DNA from 3 places in the Clostridium bornimense genome. Region 1 is predicted to be linked to each of the others. Evidence: riboswitches for the same ligand, from Rfam matches in the RefSeq annotation. Region 1 holds a riboswitch; each other region holds the start of a gene.
The links. Region 1 has a riboswitch for lysine ahead of asd (aspartate-semialdehyde dehydrogenase). Riboswitches for the same ligand answer to the same signal wherever they lie in the genome.
Positions count from the first base shown of each region.

Region 2: it holds a riboswitch for lysine, as region 1 does, so the genes downstream of both, lysA (diaminopimelate decarboxylase) here and asd (aspartate-semialdehyde dehydrogenase) in region 1, are expected to answer to the same signal.
Region 3: it holds a riboswitch for lysine, as region 1 does, so the genes downstream of both, CM240_RS12940 (Na+/H+ antiporter NhaC family protein) here and asd (aspartate-semialdehyde dehydrogenase) in region 1, are expected to answer to the same signal.

Region 1 covers NZ_HG917868.1:284,884-293,080, reverse strand. The annotation lists rRNA gene CM240_RS01335 (16S ribosomal RNA) at 1-1,243, opposite strand, end outside; gene CM240_RS18115 (hypothetical protein) at 1,842-1,973, opposite strand; gene asd (aspartate-semialdehyde dehydrogenase) at 2,176-3,255, opposite strand; lysine riboswitch at 3,387-3,558, opposite strand; gene CM240_RS17160 (DUF4352 domain-containing protein) at 3,660-3,854, opposite strand; gene CM240_RS01325 (DUF4190 domain-containing protein) at 3,950-4,267, opposite strand; gene CM240_RS01320 (NADH peroxidase) at 4,625-5,173, opposite strand; gene CM240_RS01315 (NADH peroxidase) at 5,249-5,797, opposite strand; gene CM240_RS01310 (hypothetical protein) at 6,527-6,745, opposite strand; gene gatB (Asp-tRNA(Asn)/Glu-tRNA(Gln) amidotransferase subunit GatB) at 6,839-8,197, opposite strand, start outside.
Region 2 covers NZ_HG917868.1:1,006,172-1,014,368, forward strand. The annotation lists gene CM240_RS04445 (cation diffusion facilitator family transporter) at 1-860, opposite strand, end outside; gene CM240_RS04450 (M18 family aminopeptidase) at 975-2,270, shown strand; lysine riboswitch at 2,344-2,512, shown strand; gene lysA (diaminopimelate decarboxylase) at 2,672-3,967, shown strand; gene dapA (4-hydroxy-tetrahydrodipicolinate synthase) at 3,983-4,849, shown strand; gene CM240_RS17760 (hypothetical protein) at 4,915-5,052, shown strand; gene CM240_RS04465 (hypothetical protein) at 5,201-5,821, shown strand; gene CM240_RS04470 (hypothetical protein) at 5,854-6,129, shown strand; gene CM240_RS04475 (GH36-type glycosyl hydrolase domain-containing protein) at 6,204-8,197, shown strand, end outside.
Region 3 covers NZ_HG917868.1:2,840,856-2,849,052, reverse strand. The annotation lists gene CM240_RS12955 (LTA synthase family protein) at 1-845, shown strand, start outside; gene CM240_RS12950 (hypothetical protein) at 875-1,099, opposite strand; gene CM240_RS12945 (Dabb family protein) at 1,205-1,507, shown strand; lysine riboswitch at 1,566-1,740, shown strand; gene CM240_RS12940 (Na+/H+ antiporter NhaC family protein) at 1,829-3,556, shown strand; gene pulA (type I pullulanase) at 4,105-7,350, shown strand; gene pulA (type I pullulanase) at 7,617-8,197, shown strand, end outside.

The DNA of each region.
Region 1 (8,197 bases):
CTCACGGTTTTGCGTCTCTTTGTACTCACCATTGTAGCACGTGTGTAGCCCTAGACATAAGGGGCATGATGATTTGACGTCATCCCCACCTTCCTCCGCGTTAACCACGGCAGTCTTGCTAGAGTGCTCAACTTAATGGTAGCAACTAACAATAAGGGTTGCGCTCGTTGCGGGACTTAACCCAACATCTCACGACACGAGCTGACGACAACCATGCACCACCTGTCTTCCTGTCCCCGAAGGGACTTCCTCGATTAAGAGTAATTCAGGAGATGTCAAGTCTAGGTAAGGTTCTTCGCGTTGCTTCGAATTAAACCACATGCTCCGCTGCTTGTGCGGGCCCCCGTCAATTCCTTTGAGTTTTAATCTTGCGACCGTACTCCCCAGGCGGAATACTTAATGCGTTTGCGACGGCACGGAGGTCATGACAACCCCCACACCTAGTATTCATCGTTTACGGCGTGGACTACCAGGGTATCTAATCCTGTTTGCTCCCCACGCTTTCGAGCCTCAGCGTCAGTTATCGTCCAGTAAGTCGCCTTCGCCACCGGGGTTCTTCCTAATCTCTACGCATTTCACCGCTACACTAGGAATTCCACTTACCTCTCCGACACTCTAGACCTCCAGTTTGAAATGCAGCACCCAAGTTGAGCTCGGGTATTTCACATCTCACTTAAAGGTCCGCCTACGCTCCCTTTACGCCCAGTAAATCCGGACAACGCTTGCCACCTACGTATTACCGCGGCTGCTGGCACGTAGTTAGCCGTGGCTTCCTCCTTTGGTACCGTCATTATCGTCCCAAAAGACAGGGCTTTACGATCCGAAAACCTTCATCACCCACGCGGCGTTGCTGCATCAGGCTTTCGCCCATTGTGCAATATTCCCCACTGCTGCCTCCCGTAGGAGTCTGGACCGTGTCTCAGTTCCAATGTGGCCGATCACCCTCTCAGGTCGGCTACGCATCGTCGCCTTGGTGAGCCGTTACCTCACCAACTAGCTAATGCGCCGCGGGTCCATCTTATAGCGGATTGCTCCTTTAAAGCTAAAGCCATGCGACTTCTACTTCTTATGCGGTATTAATCTTCCTTTCGGAAGGCTATCCCCCTCTATAAGGCAGGTTACCCACGTGTTACTCACCCGTCCGCCGCTAACTCCACTCCCGAAGGAGCTTTGTTCGCTCGACTTGCATGTGTTAAGCACGCCGCCAGCGTTCGTCCTGAGCCAGGATCAAACTCTCAATTTAAAAAGTTTGATTACTAGCTTAGTACTAGTTTGCTGACTTCATATATATGAGTCAATTTAAAGAATTAACTGGTTATATGTTTCTTCTGTTCAATTTTCAAAGATCATCTGTCGCTCTCTTGCGACGCTCATTTATTATATCAAAGCTATCGAATCTTGTCAATAACTTTTTTCTTTTTTGTTACTGCTCTCTCGCAGCGACAAGACTTATTATAGCACCTGTTTTATATAAAAAATTTATCAATTGTTCTTTTTTTGATATTTATCATAAGAATACTTAAAATTTCTCTATTTTTCTTTGTTTTATGTATATTGATATACACGGGACATTTGTCGTTATTCTTACATAAATCTTACAATTATATACATAATACAATCTTATATAGTATTATCTACTTCGATATTATCTATACTTCCAACTAAATATACGCTTCTTATAAATCTTGTACTGCTGAATACAAATTTCTAAAGTCAACACCTCTAATTTTGCTATAATAACTCCAATTATAGAGTTTTATATAACTAATCACTTCCTGAGATTTATCCCCTAATCTCTTTGCTACTTCTATAAGATCATCTAAATCATTTTATATTTTCTTCTATACTACCTTTGCAAATATATAACCAACTATTGTTGCTATAATGATTAGCAATAATATTAATACAAAAATCTTAATAATCCCAGTTGATAATTTTTCTTTATGTCTTTTCTTTCTTGTGAGCCTTCTCATATAATACTCCTTCTATTGAATTATTTTACATTATTGTATCATATAATTCTTAATAAAATAACAAAGTACTATCATATAATAAAAAACTTTATGCTCCAGTCCTCTGATTATCAAACTTACTAAAAAAGCTGTCACACCTTTCGTGCAACAGCTCATTATTAGAAACTTTTGATTTCTTACCTATTCACTATTTTTCTTAAAACTATTCTAAATAGCCTTCTCTATAAAGCAATTCTGCCATTAAAACAGCTCCACCTGCTGCTCCTCTTAATGTATTGTGGGAAAGTCCAACAAATTTATAATCAAATATAGTATCTTCTCTTAATCTACCAACAGATATTCCCATTCCTCTTTCTATATCTCTATCTAAATGAGTTTGTGGTCTATTTTCTTCTTCAAAATAAGTAATAAATTGCTTTGGTGCTAATGGAAGTTCAAGTTCTTGAGGTCTTCCTGAATATTCAGCCCATTTAGTTAAAATTTGTTCCTTAGTTGGTTTCTTCTTAAATGAAACAGAAACAGTTGCTAAATGTCCATCTAATACTGGAACTCTAATACATTGAGCTGATATTGTTATACCATCAACAAATTTTATCTCATCATTTTCAATATGGCCCCATACTTTCAATGGTTCTTGTTCACTCTTTTCTTCTTCTCCACCGATAAATGGAATGATATTATCCTCCATCTCAGGCCATTCTTTTAAAGTTTTACCACTTCCTGAAACAGCTTGATAAGTAGAAACTACTACCTTTGTTGGTTCAAATTCTAATAATGCTGTTAATGGTGGTACATAGCTTTGTATTGAACAGTTAGGCTTTGTAGCTATAAACCCTCTCTTTGTTCCTAATCTCTTTCTTTGTGCATTAATGATTTCTAAATGAGATGCATTTATTTCTGGAACAATTACTGGTACGTCTTTTGTCATTCTGTGAGCTGAATTGTTTGACACGACAGGAATTTCAGCTTTTGCATATGCTTCTTCTAATTCCTTTATAGTATTTTTGTCCATATTTACTGCACAAAATACAAAATCAACATCATCCTTAACTTCTTCTATATTATTAAGGTTTCTTATAACCATTGGTTTTACCCATTCTGGCATAGGTATATCAAGTTTCCATTTTGATCCTACCACTTCTTCATAACTTTTTCCTGCACTTCTACCACTAGCTGCTACTACAGTAACATCAAAATATGGATGATCTGTCAATAATGTAACTAATCTTTGTCCAACAAAACCTGTAGCCCCAAGTATACCTACTCTTAATCTCTTTTTCACGATGAATTCCCCCTAAAAATTAGTTTAAATATTTAGCGTAATTAAATGCTATAGGTACATTTTTATATCAAGAAAAGCCCTGGAGAAATCCACGGCTATTAATTCATGTTGAAATACATGAAAAATTAACTACTTCGGATAGCACTCCACAACACTGTGACAGTCTTACATATATTTTATGCAAGCCCAGCAATATAGTCCTTAAAGCATTAACTATACACTTCGGCGATGATTCCTTTTCCATTACTTCATAGCGCTTACCTCCATAATGGTACTATTAAACATCGCACCTCTATCATTACAACTAATATTCACATGTTTTTATAATACACTTATTTATCTTTAAAATCAAGTGACTTGTAATAATTTGTATTTACTTAGTTATTATATTTTTAAACATACTTTTATGTACATACACTATCAACAACTTTGAACATCATAATAGACGAAACTACTTGATCTTTATCGGAAATATTTTCTAAAGTACAATATACAGCTAAAAATTGATTTCCTTCTTTGGGTTGAGCAAACTGATTATCTGATTCAACTTTATATACATTATTTATAATACTAGTATAAATAGAACATATGGTTACCAAATATTAAATAGTGATAAGAAATCAATATGAATATAATTTTACCTCTATTAGGAGAGAAAGAGCTATAAATAAAAAAGAACCTTAAAAAGGTTCTTCTAAACTCCACCTAAAATTAATTTTAGATAATAATAGTCCATTGAATCATCAACTTTTAAAATTGCAGCACATCCCAAGCACATTAATACTACTATGCCTAATGATACAGAAGAACATATTATTCCTGCTAGTGCCATACCACTTCCATTTATCTCTCCTTGTGATCTCTGTATTTGTGATCTTCCTACTATGCCCAAAACCAATCCTACTATTCCCAAAATTACACCTAAAAAAGCAAATATAAAAGTTATCGAAAATACTATTGATATAATTCCTAATATCATAGATGCAATAGCCAACCCTGAATTTTTTTGCATACTTTTTTCCTCCTAATTTATAAGACACTAATAATAATATATCATATCCACATATTTACTTTCAATTAGTATAATTCCTATTTTTCAACCTTTTTTATTAAGATGCAAAAATTCCTTAAAACATTTTCTTCAAATATATTAGTACATCACCTTAAATTAACCATTTATTTTGTCTTATTTAATAACTTTTTTAAATAAGCTACCTGTTTATCATATACTGTCTTATTTCCATATCTCACTTCTTCATATGTAATAGGAATTTCAATCATTACTGTGTACTAAAAAAGCTCTCGCCTACAAATTTTCATTTGTTATTGCGAGAGCCTTATCTTTTTAATAGGTTATATAATATTAAAACTATTTGTTAGTGAAGTATCTTTCTAATAATCCTTTGAATGCCATTCCGTGTCTTGCTTCATCTTTACACATTTCATGAACTGTATCATGTATAGCATCTAAGTTTTGTTGTTTTGCAAGTGTTGCTAATTGTTTCTTACCTTCTGTTGCTCCATATTCTGCTGCAACTCTAGCTTCTAAGTTTGCTTTTGTATCTGCTACTACTACTTCTCCTAGTAATTCAGCAAATTTTGCTGCATGTTCTGCTTCTTCAAAGGCAATTCTCTTATACGCTTCTGCTACTTCTGGATATCCTTCTCTATCAGCTTGTCTACTCATTGCTAAGTACATACCAACTTCTGTACATTCTCCAACAAAGTTTGCTCTTAATCCTTCTAATATTTCTGGATCTACTCCTGCTGCTACTCCGATTCTGTGTTCATCAGCCCATTTTAATTCTCCTGCTTGCTCTTGGAACTTATCTGCAGTGGCCTTACAAATTGGGCACATTTCTGGTGCTGCATCTCCTTCATGAATATATCCACATACTGTACAAATAAACTTCTTCATAACTAAATTTCCTCCATAATATTCTTATTTAAATTATATATATATAAACCAAATCTTTCACTTGTATCTTTTTAATTATTTGTTAGTGAAGTATCTTTCTAATAATCCTTTGAATGCCATTCCGTGTCTTGCTTCATCTTTACACATTTCATGAACTGTATCATGTATAGCATCTAAATTTTGTTGTTTTGCAAGTGTTGCTAATTGTTTCTTACCTTCTGTTGCTCCATACTCTGCTGCAACTCTAGCTTCTAAGTTTGCTTTTGTATCTGCTACTACTACTTCTCCTAGTAATTCAGCAAATTTTGCTGCATGTTCTGCTTCTTCAAAGGCAATTCTCTTATATGCTTCTGCTACTTCTGGATATCCTTCTCTATCAGCTTGTCTACTCATTGCTAAGTACATACCAACTTCTGTACATTCTCCAGTAAAGTTCGCTCTTAATCCTTCTAATATTTCTGGATCTACTCCTGCTGCTACTCCGATTCTGTGTTCATCAGCCCATTTTAATTCTCCTGCTTGCTCTTGGAATTTATCTGCAGTCGCCTTACAAATTGGGCACATTTCTGGAGCTGCATCCCCTTCATGAATATATCCACATACTGTACAAATAAACTTTTTCATAACTAAATTCCCTCCATAACATTTTTATTATACTTATATATCTCAATTAAATCTTTATTTTTATCTTTTGTGCTTTTACATTTTGTTTTCATTCGTTACTCACATTTATTATTATATAATAATTATTATTTGTTATCAATAGCTTTTTATAATATTTTTATATTTTTTTAGTTTTATTTAGGTATTATACATATCGTTTTAATCTATTAGCTTTGCAGTAAAATACTGTATCATAATTTATATAACTAAAATATATAAAATTAAAAAATAATATGACTATCGCAATAAATTTTATAAGCAAAAGCCCTCTTTTCAGTGCATCATTATGAAAGAAATTCCTATGTAATTTCTCTAATTATGTTATTATAACTTCTATAAAATTTATTCATCAACCTAGTATAAATTACTTGTCCAATACTATAATTTTTTTCGCGAGAAAACTTCATTAATCACGTATATAAACTTCACCCTATTAAAATTAATCCAATTTTAAGATGTATATTGCATGTACATTTTAACGATTATATCGTCTTCTGTATTAATCAAAATAAAAGATTATATATAGGATAAGATAATATTCCATATACATTTGAATTACTATACTTAATTGACATTGCTACAGCATTTTTCTGAGATTTTAAATTAATACTATCAATATCCTTACTAAATTTTTTAGTAGTGTTGTCCGAAAGTATCACATTATCATTGCCTCTAATTTGTATATTACACTCAGTATTTAACGATATATTCTTCATTAGTTTTACTAGGATTAGATAATACCCTATACTTTACCGATTCAGAAGTACTATTCATTATCTGCATCATAGATTCTTTTAAAGTAGATTCCATTCTATCTATTAAAATACTTCTCAATAAAATATTAAAAATTACTCCACTAATAATAAGTATGGTACCTAATCTTAAAAATAACTTAAATTTAAAAAGCAACTTATTATCACCGTTTAAAAAACGACTTAAATAAGTTGCTCTATAATTATGAATCGTGAATTGCTAATCGTGATTTTTTTACTGTCCCACTTTCTAAATTTCCATAAGTTTTTTATCAATCATTTCCTTAGCCAACTTCGGATTTGCTTTTCCTTTGCTCATTTTCATAACTTGACCCATTAGGAATGATGCAGCTTGAGTTTTTCCCGTCTTAAAATCTTCTACTGACTTAGGATTATTATCTATTACCTCTAACACCATTTTTTCTAACTCATCAGAAGAACTTATTTGCATAAGACCTTTCTTTTCAATTATATCCATTACAGCATCATCAGTAACAAATAATTCATCTAATACTTCCTTACCAGCAGTAGTACTTATCTTACCAGCTTCTATAACCTTAATAAGTTCTGCTAATTTTTCTGGTAAAACAGCTATATCTTTTGATTCTAATTTCTTTTCTTTTAATATTCTTAGGATATCTCCTAAAATCCAGTTTGCTGCTATCTTTGGTGTTGCTCCTTTATCTACAACCACTTCAAAGTAAGTAGCAAGGCCCTTATCCCCTATAAGAATATCTACTTCTTTTTCACTTAATGAATATTCTTTTAAAAATCTTTCTCTCTTTTCATCTGGCATTTCTGGAAGACTATTTTTTATAGCTTCAACTTGTTCACTACTTATTATAATAGGTGCAAGATCTGGCTCTCTGAAATATCTATAATCATGAGCCTCTTCCTTAGTTCTCATTGGAATAGTTTTTCCTTTTCCACTATCCCATCTTCTAGTTTCTTGAACTACTTTATGACCTTCATTAAATTGATATAATTCTCTTTGTCTTTTTTCTTCCTTTTCTAATGCCTTTTGAAGTTCTCTAAAAGAGTTAATATTTTTAAGTTCTACTCTTGTTCCAAACTCTTCTTGTCCTACTGGTCTTAAAGATATATTAGCATCACATCTTAATGACCCTTCTTCCATACGACAGTCAGATACTTCAGCATATTCTAATATTCCTTTTAAAGCCTTCATAAATGCAACAGCTTCACCAACTGATCTTATATCTGGTTCTGTTACTATTTCCGCAAGTGGTACACCAACTCTGTTATAATCTATTAATGAAATTGGTTCGCCTTCAACGTGAACAAGTTTTCCAGCATCTTCTTCAATATGAATCCTATTTAATCTAACCTTTACATCTTTACCTTCATAATTAAATTCTACTAATCCATTTGAACATATTGGAATATCATATTGTGATGTTTGATATGCCTTTGGTAAGTCAGGATAAAAATAGTTTTTTCTGTCCATTTTGTTATATAAATTTATATCACATCCAAGTGCCTTTCCTGCCTTAATTGCTAAATTAACTACTTCTTCATTTAATACTGGTAATGTCCCCGGTAACCCCATACATATTGGACAAGTATTTGCATTAGGCTCTGCTCCAAACTC
Region 2 (8,197 bases), 720 kb from region 1:
GCTCTATCAATTATGTCATGGACTTCAACTAGTGTTAATGTTGAAGGAACTTCAGCATGTATAGAAGCAAGATATTTATTAGGACCATATGAATGAATTAGTAAGTCATGGACACCTAATATATTAGGATAAGATAATACCTCTGATTCAATATTTGTAACTAATTCAGTAGAAGGTTTTTCTCCTAATAAAGTATTCAATGTTTCTTTAGATAATTGAAATCCTGAATATAATATAAAAATAGCAACTATTAGTCCCATTATGCCATCTAGAGGAAAAGGAATCCAATTAGATAGAATTAATGATATAACAACAGTTCCAGAAGTAAAACAATCACTAAGAGCATCTACAGAAGAAGCTTTAAGGGCAGAAGAGTTAATAAGTTTAGCTAAATAACCATTAAATCTACTAAGCCATAGTTTAAAGGATATTGAAATTAATATAAGTAAAGTTGGTATCCATTGAAATTTTATTGGAACAGGATGAATAATTCTTGAAATAGAAGATTTTACGAAAGAAAAACCAACTAATATTACTAACACTGAAACTATTAGTGCTGATATATACTCTATACGACCATGACCATAAGGATGATCATCATCGGCAGGTTTTGATGCTAACTTAAATCCAATAATTGTTACTACTGAACTAAAAACATCGGATAAATTATTAAAAGCGTCAGCTGTAACAGCTAGAGAATTAGATAATATACCAACTACAAATTTTATAGAGAATAAAATTATATTTATAATGATTCCTACAATTCCACCAAGAAATCCAAATTTGTCTCTAACTTTACTATTGTTTTTATAGTCTTCACTATTTTTTATAAAGGTTCTTACTAAAAATTTAGAAAACATATATAGTTATACCTCGCTTTATTATAGTTTATTTCTTTAATTATATATTAAAGAATTACCATTTGCATATAAATAAATTAATTTGTTATACTGTATAAATTAGGAGGGAATATTATGTGTAGTTTAAGTAAAGAATTAATAGATTTTTTATATAGTAGTCCTACAGCATTTCATGCAGTAGAAAATATTAAAAACATATTAAGAACAGAAGGGTTTGAGGAATTGAAAGAATGCCAAAGATGGCAAGTAAATAGTGGTGGAAAATATTTTGTAGATAAAAATGGATCAGCATTAGTTGTTTTCACTATTGGTGAAGAAAGTGTTAATTTTGATGGATTTAAAATAGTGGGGGCTCATACAGATTCACCAGGATTTAGAATAAAACCTAATCCAGAGATGATAAGTAATAATTATATAAAGTTAAATACTGAAGTTTATGGAGGACCTATAATTAATACCTGGTTTGATAGACCATTAGCTATTGCAGGAAGAGTTTGTACTAAAAGTGATAATCCATTGAAGCCTAATTATCATATTGTGAACATAAATGAACCTATAGCATATATACCAAATTTAGCAATACATATGAATAGAGAGATAAATAAAGGGGTAGAATTAAATAAACAAGTAGATACTTTACCTATTTTAGGCCTTATAACTGAAGAGTTTGAAAAAGATAATTATCTGCTAAAGATAGTATCAAAACAATTATCTATAGAAGTAGATGATATTTTAGATTTCGATTTATATTTATATGAATTTGAAAAAGGTACTACTTTTGGTGTTGAAAAAGAATTTATATCATCTTCAAGAATAGATGATTTATCAATGGCATTTGTTGGTGTAAAAGCAATGATAAATTCTTTAAATAGTGGATTTAAGGGAACTAATGTATTAGCACTTTTTGATAATGAGGAAATTGGAAGTACTACTAAGCAAGGAGCCGACTCTCCGATGCTTTCAAATGTATTAGAGAGAATAATATATAGTATGGGAGGAAATAGAGAAAATTTCTTTATGAATCTTGCTAATTCATTTATGATATCTGCTGATGGTGCTCATGGAATCCATCCTAACAGATCGGAAAAAAATGATCCAACAAACATACCATATATAAATAAGGGACCAGTAATAAAAATTTCTGCAAATCAAAGATATACATCAGATGCAGAATCTATAGCTATTTTTAAGAATATATGTAATAAGGCTAATGTGCCATATCAAACGTTTGTAAATCGTTCTGATATGATGGGAGGTTCTACTATTGGACCAATATCTTCATCACATTTACCAATTAAGAGTGTAGATATAGGTGCAGCTATGCTTGCTATGCATTCTATAAGAGAGGTTATGGGAGTTAAAGATATTGAATATTTTGAAAATGTTATTACAGAATTTTATAAAATATAGAACTTATTATTAACTATTGAAATATATTGTTATTGATGATAAAATAATCTAAAATAAATAATTAATGAATATTGCCTATGGTAGAGGTGCTAAAGTCAATAGTAGTTATTTTTAGTGGGTACACAGTGAGAAATAATGAAAGGGACAATGGCCGAAGTGAATGGATAGACGTTGAAGTTCACTGGCATTATAAATAATATTTATGATGTTGTCACTAATTTTCGTGGAGAGCTACAAAGGTTACATTTTACAAAAATGATGTATTGCATAATACAGCTAAGGTAAGTGTACCCTAGCTGTTTTTTTGTTTTTTAGTAATTTTTACATAAGAAAAATAAATCTATATAAATGTTGTAGCATAAAGCAGTATTCGTAGTAAGTTAATTAAGGGGGCTATTTTAATGAAGTTATTAGGGACAATGAGGATAGAAGAAGATACACTTTATATAGGTGGAGTATCAACAAAAGAATTAGCTAAAGAATATTCTACTCCGCTATATGTCATTGATGAACAACATGTGAGAAATGTATGTAGAGAGTATCTAAGGAATTTTAAAGTAAAAGAGAATGGAAATAGAGTTACTTATGCAGGAAAAGCATTTTTACCATTAGAAATGTGCAAAATTATAAATGAAGAAGGATTATGTTTAGATGTAGTATCAGGTGGAGAGTTATATACAGCTTATAAAAGTGGGTTTCCTATGGAGAAGGTATTATTTCATGGAAATAATAAAACTATTGAAGAGATTAAAATGGGTATCTCTTTAGGTGTTGGAAGATTTGTTGCAGATAATTTTTATGAATTAAATACAATTAATGAATTTGCAAAGAAAGAAAATAAAGTTGTCAATGTTTATATTAGAATAACACCAGGTATTGAGGCTCATACCCATGATTATATTAAAACAGGTCAAATAGACTCTAAGTTTGGTTTTACACTTATTAATGATGGTGTAGTAAATGCTGTGAAAGAGATATTGAAGTTAGAGAATATTAAACTTATGGGATTGCATGCTCACATAGGATCTCAAATATTTGATGTAGATCCTTTTGTCGATGAAGTAGAAGTTATGTTTAATATAATGAATGATGTAAGATCAAAACTAGGGATAGAACTTCCAGAATTAGATTTAGGAGGTGGCTTCGGAATATATTACACTAAAGAAGATAAACCAAAGAATCCGAAAGTATTTTGTGATGCTATATTAAATAAGGCAGAAGAGATGTCTAAAAAATTAGAATATCCTATGCCTAAATTAATTATAGAGCCAGGAAGATCTATTATTGGTAATGCAGGTACAACTCTTTATACAGTAGGATCAATAAAAGAAATACCAGAAGTAAGAAAATATATATCAGTAGATGGTGGTATGACAGATAATATAAGGCCATCTTTATATAGAGCAGATTATGAATGTGCTATTGCCAATAAGATGAATTGTAAGGAAGAAGAGTTAGTAACTGTAGCAGGAAAATGTTGTGAGTCAGGTGATATATTAATATCAGATGCTAAACTACCAAAGGTTGAAAGTGGAGATATACTTGCAGTAGCTACTACAGGGGCATATGGTTACTCTATGTCATCTAACTATAATAAAATACCTAGACCAGCAGTGGTTATGGTTAAAGACGGAAATAGTAGAGTAGTATGTAAAAGACAAAGTTATGAAGATTTATTAGCATCAGAAATTATATAAAAGGTGGGGATTTTTATGAAATTTAGTGGAGTATGGTTACCTATTATTACACCATTTAAAGATGGAGAAGTTGATTTTGATTCTTATAAGAATATGATAGAAAGTTATATAGATACAGGTATTACTGGATTTATTCCTTTAGGAACTACTGGAGAAACACCTACTTTAAGTGAAGATGAATATTTTTCTATAATAGAAAAGACTATAGAATATGTAAAAGGAAGAGTAAAGGTAGTAGTTGGTGTTGGGGGAAATAATACAAAATCTTTGATAGAAAAAGCAAAAAAAGTAGAAGCGTTAGGAGTAGATGGTATTCTATCAGTATGCCCATATTATAATAGACCAGATCAAAGGGGAATATATGAACATTTTAAAGCTCTTGCAGAATCAATAAATACAGATATTATTTTATATAATATTCCATATAGAACAGGAAGAAATATTGAAATATCAACAATATTAAAGCTTGCAGAAATACCAAATATAGTTGGTATTAAAGATGCTTCAGGAAGTTTTACTGAATCGCAAAAATTAATTATGAATAAGCCTAAAGATTTTGCTGTATTAACAGGAGAGGATGCTCTATTCTACTCAACTTTAGCATTAGGAGGAGATGGAGGGATACTAGCTTCATGTCATGTAAATACTAAAGAGTTTGTTAGCATATATAAATATATAAAAGAAGGAAAGATGGAAGAAGCATTAAAACTTTGGAAGCCATTGTATGAATTTATTCCATTATTATTTAAAGAACCAAATCCTGCACCGCTTAAATATATAGCAAAAAAGATGAATTTAATTGAAAGTGATGAGATAAGATTACCACTTTTGAATATTAGTAAGGAACTAGAAGCAGAATTAGATGAAGTTTTAGGTTTTTAATAATTGTCAGCATGAAGTATATTTCTTCATTGTATTGAGAAAATACAAATGAAGAGGTGATTTAAATGAGTGATAATAAAAAACAGGAAGAGAAAATTAATAGGGAATACGATAAGGTTAATAAGGAAGAATATGATAAATTAAGTTTAGCAGATGATAAGAAAAGAATGGGAAAAGGAAACCCACTTAATCAAAAAAGGTAAAATTATATTGTGAAATATTTACAAAGAGAGTATGATAAAAAATATCATTCTCTCTTTTTTTTGTTAAATATTAATTATAGAATCTATAATAATTTCAAAGAATTAAACATAGATTATTATATCTATGGTTACTAAGGGGTTGTTAAAAGTGAAAAAGTTTATTGGAACTATTATATCAATAATAGTTATAGTGTCAATTATAATAGGGGGGACGTATTACATATATTTTTATCCTAAGACAGAAGTAAAATCTATAGACAGCAACGTATCAATAAATCAATTAGAAATAGTAAAAAAGTTTATACCTAATAACGCAAATTTTAGTTTAAAAAATATATCTATAGATTCCGATGTTAAGTTTTCAGAAGAAGAAATTACAGATTTAGTTATAATGGCAATTAGCGATATAGAAGGAATAAAGGAAAATATTAATGGAATATTAGTAGATATAGAAAATAATGAAATTAAGTTAATAGTTAATGCTAAGTATAAATTTATACCTGTGGAAATAAATTTGATGTTTGATTGTAGAAGCAAGGATGGAGATGCTGTATTGCATTATAAAAAAGGAAATATTGGTTTTATATCAATAAGTAAGGAAAAAATTTTTAGAGGTATAAAAGAAGATAAATGGATTAAAATAGATAAAGAAAATGGAGATATTATAGTAACTTTAGATACAATAGATGGATTGGAAATTACTAATGTTAAAGCTGAAAAAGATAATATAGAGTTATCTATTCATGGAGATATTAGTCTTTTTAAATGAGATAATTGTTCTTTTAGAAAGGAAAGAGTAGAGTGGTAAATAAGGTATTTGAAGTCTTAGCAATGGTGGATTTATTGATATTTATTATATTTTCTATTATGTTTGTGGAACTTACAGCGATAAATGAAACTTCATTATTTATTCTAGTTATTTTAATAATAGGATCTACTTATGGAGCAATAAAATTGACAATAGATTATTTTAAATATGATAAAAGTTTAAGATGTTTTTTTTCAATATTGAGTTATTGTTTTGTTGATGTGTTGTCTTTAGTGGCAATAATAGTTATAGGAAGTTTGTTAATATAAGAATGTATTGAAGTTAATAATTTTCTCTCATTTGGATACACTAAAAAGGTAACGTTTATGGTAGGAGGGAAATTATGTATTATTTCATGATTATTTTAGCATTATTAGTTATATTAATTGCTTCAGTTACGATATATAAAAAAAATGAAAATGATAAAAATCTTATAAAAGATATACCTTTTATAAATTCTAAGGGGGTATCTCTAGAAGAGAGAGCAAAAAGTATATCACTTGAAAATTTAAATGTAGAAATATTCAATTGTAAATCACAAATTAAGTATTCAGTGAAAGAATCTTATGAGACCATTATCAATGGATATAATTATTTTGATAACGATGTAAGAAATGGTGAAGAAGTCATTCCACCTAGTGAATGGCTATTAGATAATATATATATACTGGAAAAAGAATATGAAGAAATTAAAACTGCTATAAAGGGTAAGATTTTAAAGGAATTACCTGTTATAAGTGATGGTGCAATGAGAGGATTTCCAAGAATTTATTTTATTGCCGTGGAAATAGTAGGATGTACTGATGGAAAAATAGACATATCATCTATAGAAAGATTTGTAAAAGAATATGAGGAAAATGTAATTTTAACATCAAAAGAAATATGGGCATTACCAATAATGATAAGAATTGCTCTTATGCATAGAGCCGCTAATATAATTGATAAGATGGTATATGTTCAAAAAGAAAAAGCTTTAGGAAATATAGTTGGGGAAGAGATTGTAGATAAAATAAATTCTAGTGATGAATTAAAGGCAAAATTAAAAGAAATATATAATGATGAAAAGGTATCAGTTCATTTTGTAGAACGAGTTCTAAAAGTATTAAGAGATAATGAAGTAGAAAAAATAGATGTATATAAATTTTTAGAGAAGAGACTTCATAAAGAAGGAACTACTTTTGAGAGGGCAATTACTATAGATCATAATAGAATTTCATCATTTGGAATATCATTAGGAAATACAATAAACTCCATAAGAACTATGATAAGTGTAGTTTGGGCTCCAAGTTTTGAATCATTAAGTTATGTAGAACAAGATCTTAGAAAAGATCCACTTAGAGTATATGAAAAAATGGATTTTGATTCTAGGGAAAAATATAGATTAAAAATAGAAGAGATATCTAATACATATAAAATATCTGAAACTTTTATAAGTGACATATTATTAAGTTGTGCGGAAGAAGGAAAAGAAGAATATAGTAGACATATTGGATATTATTTATTAGGTGATGGAGAAAATATATTAAGAGAGAAATTAGGTATAGAAAATAAAAAAGAGAAGGTTTCTCCTAAATTTTATATTAGTGGTGTTCTATTTATAACAGCCATATTAACATTGTTTATAACATATGCTTCATATTATATGGGTTACGGTGGATTTTCATATATATATATAATATCTTTTTTATGTTTATTAATTCCTTGTAGTGAGATTGTTTTATCGTTAATTAATTGGGTTATAAATAATGTTTCTAAACCAACATTTATACCTAAATTACAATTAGAAGATGGCATACCAGATCAAGGAAAAACTGTGGTGGTAATACCTACAATAATAGATAGCAAAGAACGTGTTGATGAACTTTTAGATAAATTAGAAGTATATAGTTTATCCAATGAAGATAAAAATCTATATTTTGCTATATTAGGTGACTTTAAGGATTCATCTGTTATGGAAGAAAAGGGAGAAAAGGAGATTAATGATTATGCTATAGATGAAGTTAGGGCAATAAATAGAAAATATGGTTTAAAAGAAGATAAATTTTATTATTTTAATAGAAGACGAGTTTTTAATGATAAGGAAGAAAAGTACATAGGTTGGGAAAGAAAGCGCGGAAAGCTCGTAGAATTTGCATCTTTAATAAGAGGAGATGAAAATACTACTTATAATGTCATAAGTGGAGATATATCACCTCTTAAAAAAGCAGAATATATTATAACATTAGATTCAGATACAATTTTACCAAGAGATTGTGCAAAAAGATTAATAGGATCTATGTTGCATCCATTAAATCATCCTATTATAAAAGATGGGATAGTGGTAAAAGGTTATGGAAT
Region 3 (8,197 bases), 360 kb from region 1:
CAACACCAATAGGATGGCCTAAAGATAATATACTTGGTAAATATATAGATGAGGCTATGGATTCTACAGAAGGAAATGATTTTGTATATGTAGTTACTGTACAAGATCATGGAGGTTATGATTATGGTGAAGAATATGAGAAGACAATTACAGTAGATGAAGGAGATATAGATGATTGGGATAAAAAGCAACTTGAGTATTATTGTAATCAATTATATGAAACAGATCAATTTATAAAAAGTTTAATAGAAAATTTAGAAAATAGAGGTGAACCAGTTATCCTTTCACTAGTGTCAGATCATTTACCAACATTAAATGTAATAACGAATGAAAATGCAAGTTATATAGACAAGTATAAAGTTGACTATGTAATATGGGACAATATAGGGTTGGAGAAAAATGATGAAAATATAGAATCATATCAGTTATCAACTAAAATATTAAATTCATTAAATATAACGGAAGGTATTATTCCTAATATTCATAATACATTAAAAAATGAAGATGATTATGATGAAAAGTTAGCTCTTATACAGTATGATATGTTATTTGGGAAGAACTACTATATGGGCAATGAGAAGTTGGAGAAAATTGAAACTAGTATAGGAGTAAAAAATGTTTGTATTGATCAGACATATATCGAAAATGGAGCTCTTGTAGTGAAAGGTGAAAATTTTACTGAATTCTCAAAGATATATGTTGGTAAAAAGGCATATGATACACAACTTATTGATGGAACGGAACTTAGAGTAGATAATTTTACTGGTGATTTGGACAAGGTATCGGTGAATCAAGTTGCTAGACAAGCGGGTAGGAGCAACAAGATTTTAGCTGGTAGCAACTAAAAGAAAAGTAGTATGGAAAAGTATCCATACTACTTTTCTTTTAGTGAAAATTCATTGCAATATCTAAGAAAATCCTTTTTTAATTTATCAATTTCTTTATCTATATAAGATGGTTTTAAGCCATCTTTTTTTAAGGCTGATCTAATAGTAGCTTCATCGCCTTGATATTTATCTAATAAAAATTCATTAAATGTCATTTCTGTTATAGGGACTATTTTAGTAACACCGTCAATTAATACAGATTTTAAAAGCATAGTTACCTCCTTATTATGTAATATTAAATAAGTATTCTTTATTATATAATTATAATGATATACTATATAAATACAATAATATTATAATTTTAGGAGGAAGTAATTATGGTAAAGCACATAGTTATGTGGAAGTTAAAAGAAGAAGCAGAAGGTAAAACAAAAAAGGAAAATGCGGAGATAATTAAGAACTCATTAGAAAGTTTAAAGAATAAAATTTCCGAAATTGTTGAGATAGAAGTAGGTATAAATTGGAATGATTCAGACGCAGCTTATGATGTTGTTCTATATTCTGTATTTAATACAAGAGAAGATTTAGATTCATATCAAGTAAATCCTCATCATGTAGAAGCGGCGGGATATATAAAAAAGGTTGTAGAATCTAGAATCGTAGCAGATTATGACAAGTAAACAACAATTTACATTGACAATAATATATTAGCCATGATATAAATTATATAATTGAATATTCCGTGATAGAGGCGCGATAATTAAGAGTATTTAGATGGACTTAAGCAGGATGAAGTTTAACGAAAGGAATTGTCGCCGAAGTTTAGTATTAATGCTTTAATATACTATGCTGGTTTTGCAGATAATATCTTTAAGACTGTCATAAAGGAATTTTATGGAGAGCTATCACTCGCGACTTATGATTATTAATGTTAATTTTAAGCTTAGAGTGTATGCTCTAGGCTTTTTTTACATTTAATAGAAAAAATAGGAGGAGAGAAAGTGAAGAACAAAAGAAGAGTATTACGTACTTTTATGCTGATATTGTTAATAACAATATCAATGACAACAATAGCATTAGGTAGTGATGGAACAGAAATAAAAAATGTTGATAGATATGGGGTGCTAACTTTATTACCGCCATTAATTGCAATTATTTTAGCGTTTATAACAAAGAATGTAATAGTATCACTATTTATAGGTCTGATTTCGGGAGCATTTTTAATTTCCCTAGTAGATTCTACAGTTATAAATGCTATATTTATAACAATAACAGAAATTGTACAGAGGATGATAAATGCATTAGCAGATCCTTGGAATGCAGGTATAGTACTTCAGGTTTTAGTTATCGGTGGAATAATAGCATTAGTAGCAAAGATGGGTGGAGCAAAAGCTATTGCAGAGGCTTTGGCGAAAAAAGCCAAAGGACCAATAAGTGCACAAATAATAACATGGATATTAGGACTTTTAGTGTTTTTTGATGATTATGCTAATTCACTTATAGTAGGTCCTATAATGAGGCCGGTTACAGATAAAATGAAAATTTCTAGAGAAAAATTAGCATTTATAATAGATGCAACAGCGGCACCTATTTCAGGAATTGCAATAATATCTACCTGGGTAGGTTATGAATTAACTTTAATTAAGGATGCATTTGCAGCAATAGGTCAAGAGGTTGATGGATTCAGTGTATTTTTACAGACGATACCATATAGGTTTTATAATATACTTATTCTTTGTTTTATAGTATATACAATACTAATGAAAAGAGAATTTGGATCTATGTATAAAGCTGAAGTTAGAGCGAGAACCACAGGTAAAGTATTAAGTAATGGAAATATAGAAAGTACAGAGGAACATGCTGAATTAGAGCCAAAAGCTAATGTAAAATTATCAATATGGAATGCCATAATTCCTATAGGTGTTTTAATAGTTGGGGCAGTAATTGGATTTTATTTAAATGGTAAGTCTATAGTTATGTCTGGAGATGATACTGCTGCTATAGATATTATAAGAAATTCACCTATGTCATTGAGATCTATACAAACTTGTTTTGGAAAAGCAGATGCATCTATAGTATTATTCCAATCAGCACTTTTAGCATCTATAGTGGCAATAGTAATGGCAGCAAGTAAAAAGATATTCACAGTTGGAGAAGCTATTGAAACTTGGATAGAAGGAATGAAACCATTAATTATTACAGCTGTGATACTTGTTTTAGCATGGGCTTTAACAGGAGTTATTAAAGATTTAGGTACAGGAGATTATTTAGTATCTATTTTATCTGATAAAATACCAGCATTTATATTACCATCAATTATTTTCATACTAGGAGCAATTATATCATTTGCTACAGGAACAGCTTATGGAACTATGGGTATTTTAATGCCACTTGCAATTCCGCTAGCATTTTCAGTAGGTTCAGGGAGTATGAATTTAGTTATAATAAGTGCTAGTGCAGTACTTACAGGAGCTGTATTTGGAGATCATTGTTCACCAATATCTGATACAACAATACTTTCATCTACAGGTGCTGGATGTAACCATATAGAACATGTAAGAACACAAATGCCATATGCATTATCAGTAGCGGCAATATCCATTCTAGCTGGGTATATACCAGCGGCGCTAGGTATAAGTATATGGATTGTATTGCCAGTATCAATATTATTAGTAGGAGCAACAGTATATATAGTTGGTAAACCAATACCAAAGGCTAAAGACATGTAGAAGTTCATTAATTCTTTATATATAAACTATTAAAGTTTTCTTAACAATATTGAATTCATTTAGCAAATTTATTATCATTATTAGTGAAAGTTAGTAATAAAGTGATATAGTTTTGATATTTAAAAAATTATTTTCACTTAATAAGGGGGAAGAGTAAATGAGCGGAATTCAAGTATTGTTTATAGTATTAGCTGTAGTATTAGTTTTTCTAGGAAGCTTATTACCTAAATTTATAAAATCATTACGATAAAATACTAAGGAAGTAAGAGTGTTACAACTACAGTAATATTGATAGTACTAGTATTAAGGAAAATAGGAACTTTTTATTAGTAAATAATAAAATTGAATATAGAATAATTAGAGTAAAGTGGCTTAATAAAAGTCACTTTATTTTTTATTAGTATAAGGAATTACTTACTATTGTAAATGTATACAAAGGAAGTCCGGGTTAACTTTGTATACATTTACAAATCTATATTTATACATTTATATAAAATTAAAACTGTATTATAATTAATTTGAGAAAACGTTTTAAAGGAGTGGGGTTTGTGAAAAAGATAAAACATTGGTCAGCTTTAATCGTAGCAGTTATTCTTATGTTTACTATGATGCAGATACCTTTATTTACAGCATCAGCAGCAAGTGATGCTACTGTATATGTAAAGATTAGGTACAATAGGCCTGATGGGGATTATAGTAATTGGAATTTATGGGTTTGGGAAACTGGTAAAGATGGAAAACAAGTAGATTTTATGGGAAAAGATGATGATGGTGTATTTGCCGTTGTAGAATCTACAGAAGAAGCAGGTGAAATAAACTTTATAGTACGTAAAGGTGATTGGGAAGCTAAAGCTACATCTGATGAAAAGGTATCGTTATCTAATGGAGATCAAGAAGTAGTAGTTACTCAAGGGGATGCAAGCGTTACTGTTTCAGAACCAAAGGCAATTAATAGGGATTTTGATAATGTTAAGTTAAATATTCATTACTATAGATTTGGACAAGACTATGATGAATGGGATGTATGGTCTTGGATAGATGATGGTAAGGGAGTTGCGTTTACAGATGAAGATGATTATGGAAAGATAGCAACAGCATCTTTTGATAATGTTAAGGATGCAGAAAGTATAGGGGTTATAATAAGGAAACCAGATTGGTCAGCTAAAGATTGTGATATTGATAGATTTGTAAATCTTGCATATGCTAATAATAATGGAGAAATTAATGCATATTTTTTACAAGGCGATGAAAATATATATTATTATCCAGATGAACCAATTAAACAACCAGCAATTAGCTCATTTAAGATAGATTCATTAAATGATTTTAGTTTTAAAGTTAATGCAAAACTAGCAGATGATACAAAAGTAGTTTTAAAGGAAGATAATAAGGTTATAGACGAAAGTAAGTATAAATTAACAATCAATGATAATAAACTTAGTGGAAAGATAAAGACAGATTCAAAGATTGATATAAATAAGACTTACACATTAGAAATAAAGGGATATACTTCAGCAATATCTAGTTTTGGTAAGATATATGAAACAGAAGATTTTGCAAAGTTATATACATATGATGGTGATTTAGGAGCTTTATACTCAAAAGATAAAACAAAGTTTGTATTGTGGGCACCAACAGCAAGCAAGGTCCAAGTAGCTTTTTACGGAACTAATGGTAAAGATTATACATGTGCCGCTAAAAAGACTGTAGATATGGTACAAGGTGATAATGGAACTTGGTCATTAGAACAATCAGGTGATTTAAATGGAACCTATTACAACTATTTAGTTACTATCAATGGAAAGACTAATGAAGTTACTGATCCATATGCAAAAGCAGTAGGAGTAAATGGTAACAGAGGGATGGTAGTAGATTTAGATTCAACAGATCCAGAAGGTTGGGACACAGATACTAAGCCTGAGCTTAAAGATGCAACAGATTCTGTAATATATGAAATTCATATAAGAGATTTTTCTATTAGTGAAGATTCTGGAGTATCTGTAGAATATAGAGGTAAATATAATGGATTCTGGGAAGAAGGGACTAAAGTTCCTGGAACTGATATAAAAACTGGTATAGATCACTTAAAAGAATTAGGGGTAACAACAGTTCATTTATTACCAACATTTGATCAAAGATCAATAGATGAAACAAAGTTAGATAAAGCACAATTTAACTGGGGATATGACCCACAAAATTATAATGCAGTAGAAGGATCATATTCTTCAGATCCATACACAGCAGAAGTTAGAATAACTGAATTTAAAGAAATGGTACAAGCACTTCATAAAGCTGGAATAAGAGTTGTTATGGATGTTGTTTACAATCATACAGGATCTACTGCGGATTCATTATTTAATTTAGCAGTACCAGATTATTATTATCGTCAAGATGCCGAAGGAAACTTTTCAAATGGGTCAGGTTGTGGAAATGAATTAGCATCTGAACGTTCTATGGTTAGAAAAATGATAGTAGAATCAGTTGTATACTGGGCTGAAGAATATCATATTGATGGATTTAGATTTGACCTTATGGGGCTTCATGATATTACTACTATGAAGGAAATTAGAACTGAGTTAGATAAGATAGATAAGACTATAATAATGTATGGTGAAGGATGGACAGGTGGAACTTCTTCATTATCAAGTAGTGAGGCTGCGTTAAAAGCTAACGTTCCTTTATTTGGGGAAATGCAAATAGCAGCATTTAGTGATGATATTAGAGATGGTATAAAAGGACATGTATTTACAAATACAGAACCAGCTTTTGTTAATGGTGGAGATGATTTCGAGGAAACTATAAAGTTCGGTATTGTTGGTTCTACTAAGCATGATGGTATAGATTATAGCAATATCGGTAGAGATCATACACAAGTTGATCCATGGGCAAATGAACCATATCAAACAGTTAATTATGCTTCTGCTCATGATAACTTAACATTATGGGATAGATTACAAACAACTAATCCAGATGCAACTGATGAGGAGTTACAAGCTATGAATAAGATGTCAGCTGCAATAGTATATACTTCTCAAGGTATACCATTTATGCAAGCAGGAGAAGAGTTTGCTAGAACAAAGGTTAAAGAAGATGGAACTTTTGATGAAAATAGTTATAGTTCTCCTGATAGTGTAAATCAATTAGATTGGTCAAGAAAAGGAGAGTATTCAGATTTATTTAATTACTATAAAGGATTAATTGAACTTAGAAAATCTCATAAGGCATTTAGAATGAATTCTACTGAAGACATTCAAAATAACTTAACTTTCTTAACAGAAGGTACAGATTTTACTGGTAAAAATGTTGTTGCTTATACATTAAAGGGAACTTCAGTAGGAGATAGTTGGGAAAATATAGCTGTAGTATTTAATGCTAATGAAGAAGATGTAGAAGTGACTCTTCCAACAGATGATTGGACAGTAGTAGTAGATGGAGCAAAAGCCGGTGTAGAAGAATTAGCTAAGATTACTGGAAATAAAGTAACAGTACCAGCAGGAACTTCATATGTTCTTGTAGATACAAAGAGCTATGAAGCTAGTAATGTAGTAGTACCACCAGCAGATAATGAAGAGGGTAATGATGATAATAATGGTGGAACTAAGACAGATACAAATACTGAAGAAACAACAAATAGCAATACTGAAGAAGTAACAAATAGCAATATAAATAATAAGAAACCATCAAATACAATTCTTACAAAGACAGGTTCAGTAGGAACAACTGCTGTAATAGCTGTAGGAATGGGATTAGTTTTAGTTGGAACATTGGTTATTAGAAAGAGACAAAGAAATTAGAATATGATTAATAGTTAGCAGCTAACAGCTTGCAGTTAGTAGTTGATAATGATTTATATATCAATTATTAAGATACTCTGTTAGCTGCTATTTTTTTACATGATAATTATATATTATATACTGAAAATTGCTTATTAAATTGTATAATCTATACAAATAAGTAGTTGTAATTTGAAATATGTTGAATATATAAAGAGGAATAAAGTAAGATTTAAAGTATGAGTGTATGAAATGATAGAGAAACATGTTAAAGGGGAGTAAATAGAATGGGAGATAAAAAATTTTTTGAAGTAAGTACAGAATCAGGATATAAATCTATTAGTTATGATGAATTTGAAGATACATATTATTATGAAGGTGAATTGGGAGCTTTATATACAAAAATGGAGACAAAATTTGTGTTGTGGGCACCTACTGCAGAGGATGTAAAGGTTATATTTTATGGAACTGATGGAAAAGAATATAGAAGTTCCTATAGAAGTAAAATAGATATGATTAAAGGTGAAAAAGGTATTTGGGAAGTAAAAGTAGATGGAGATTTAAATGGTGAGTATTACAACTATTTAGTGAAGAATAAAGGTATCGTAAATGAGGTTGTAGACCCATATGCTAAGGCTCTTGGTGTTAATGGTGATAGAGGAATGGTAACTAATTTATTAAGTACAAATCCTGAAGGATGGGAAAATGACAGAAAGCCAAAGCAGATATCGCCAGTAGATGCTGTTATATATGAAATGCACGTTAGAGATTTTTCTATAGATGAAAATTCTGGTGTTAGTAATGAGAAAAAAGGAAAGTTTTTAGGTGTTTGTGAAAGCGGTACGACAACTAATAGGAAAACTAAAAC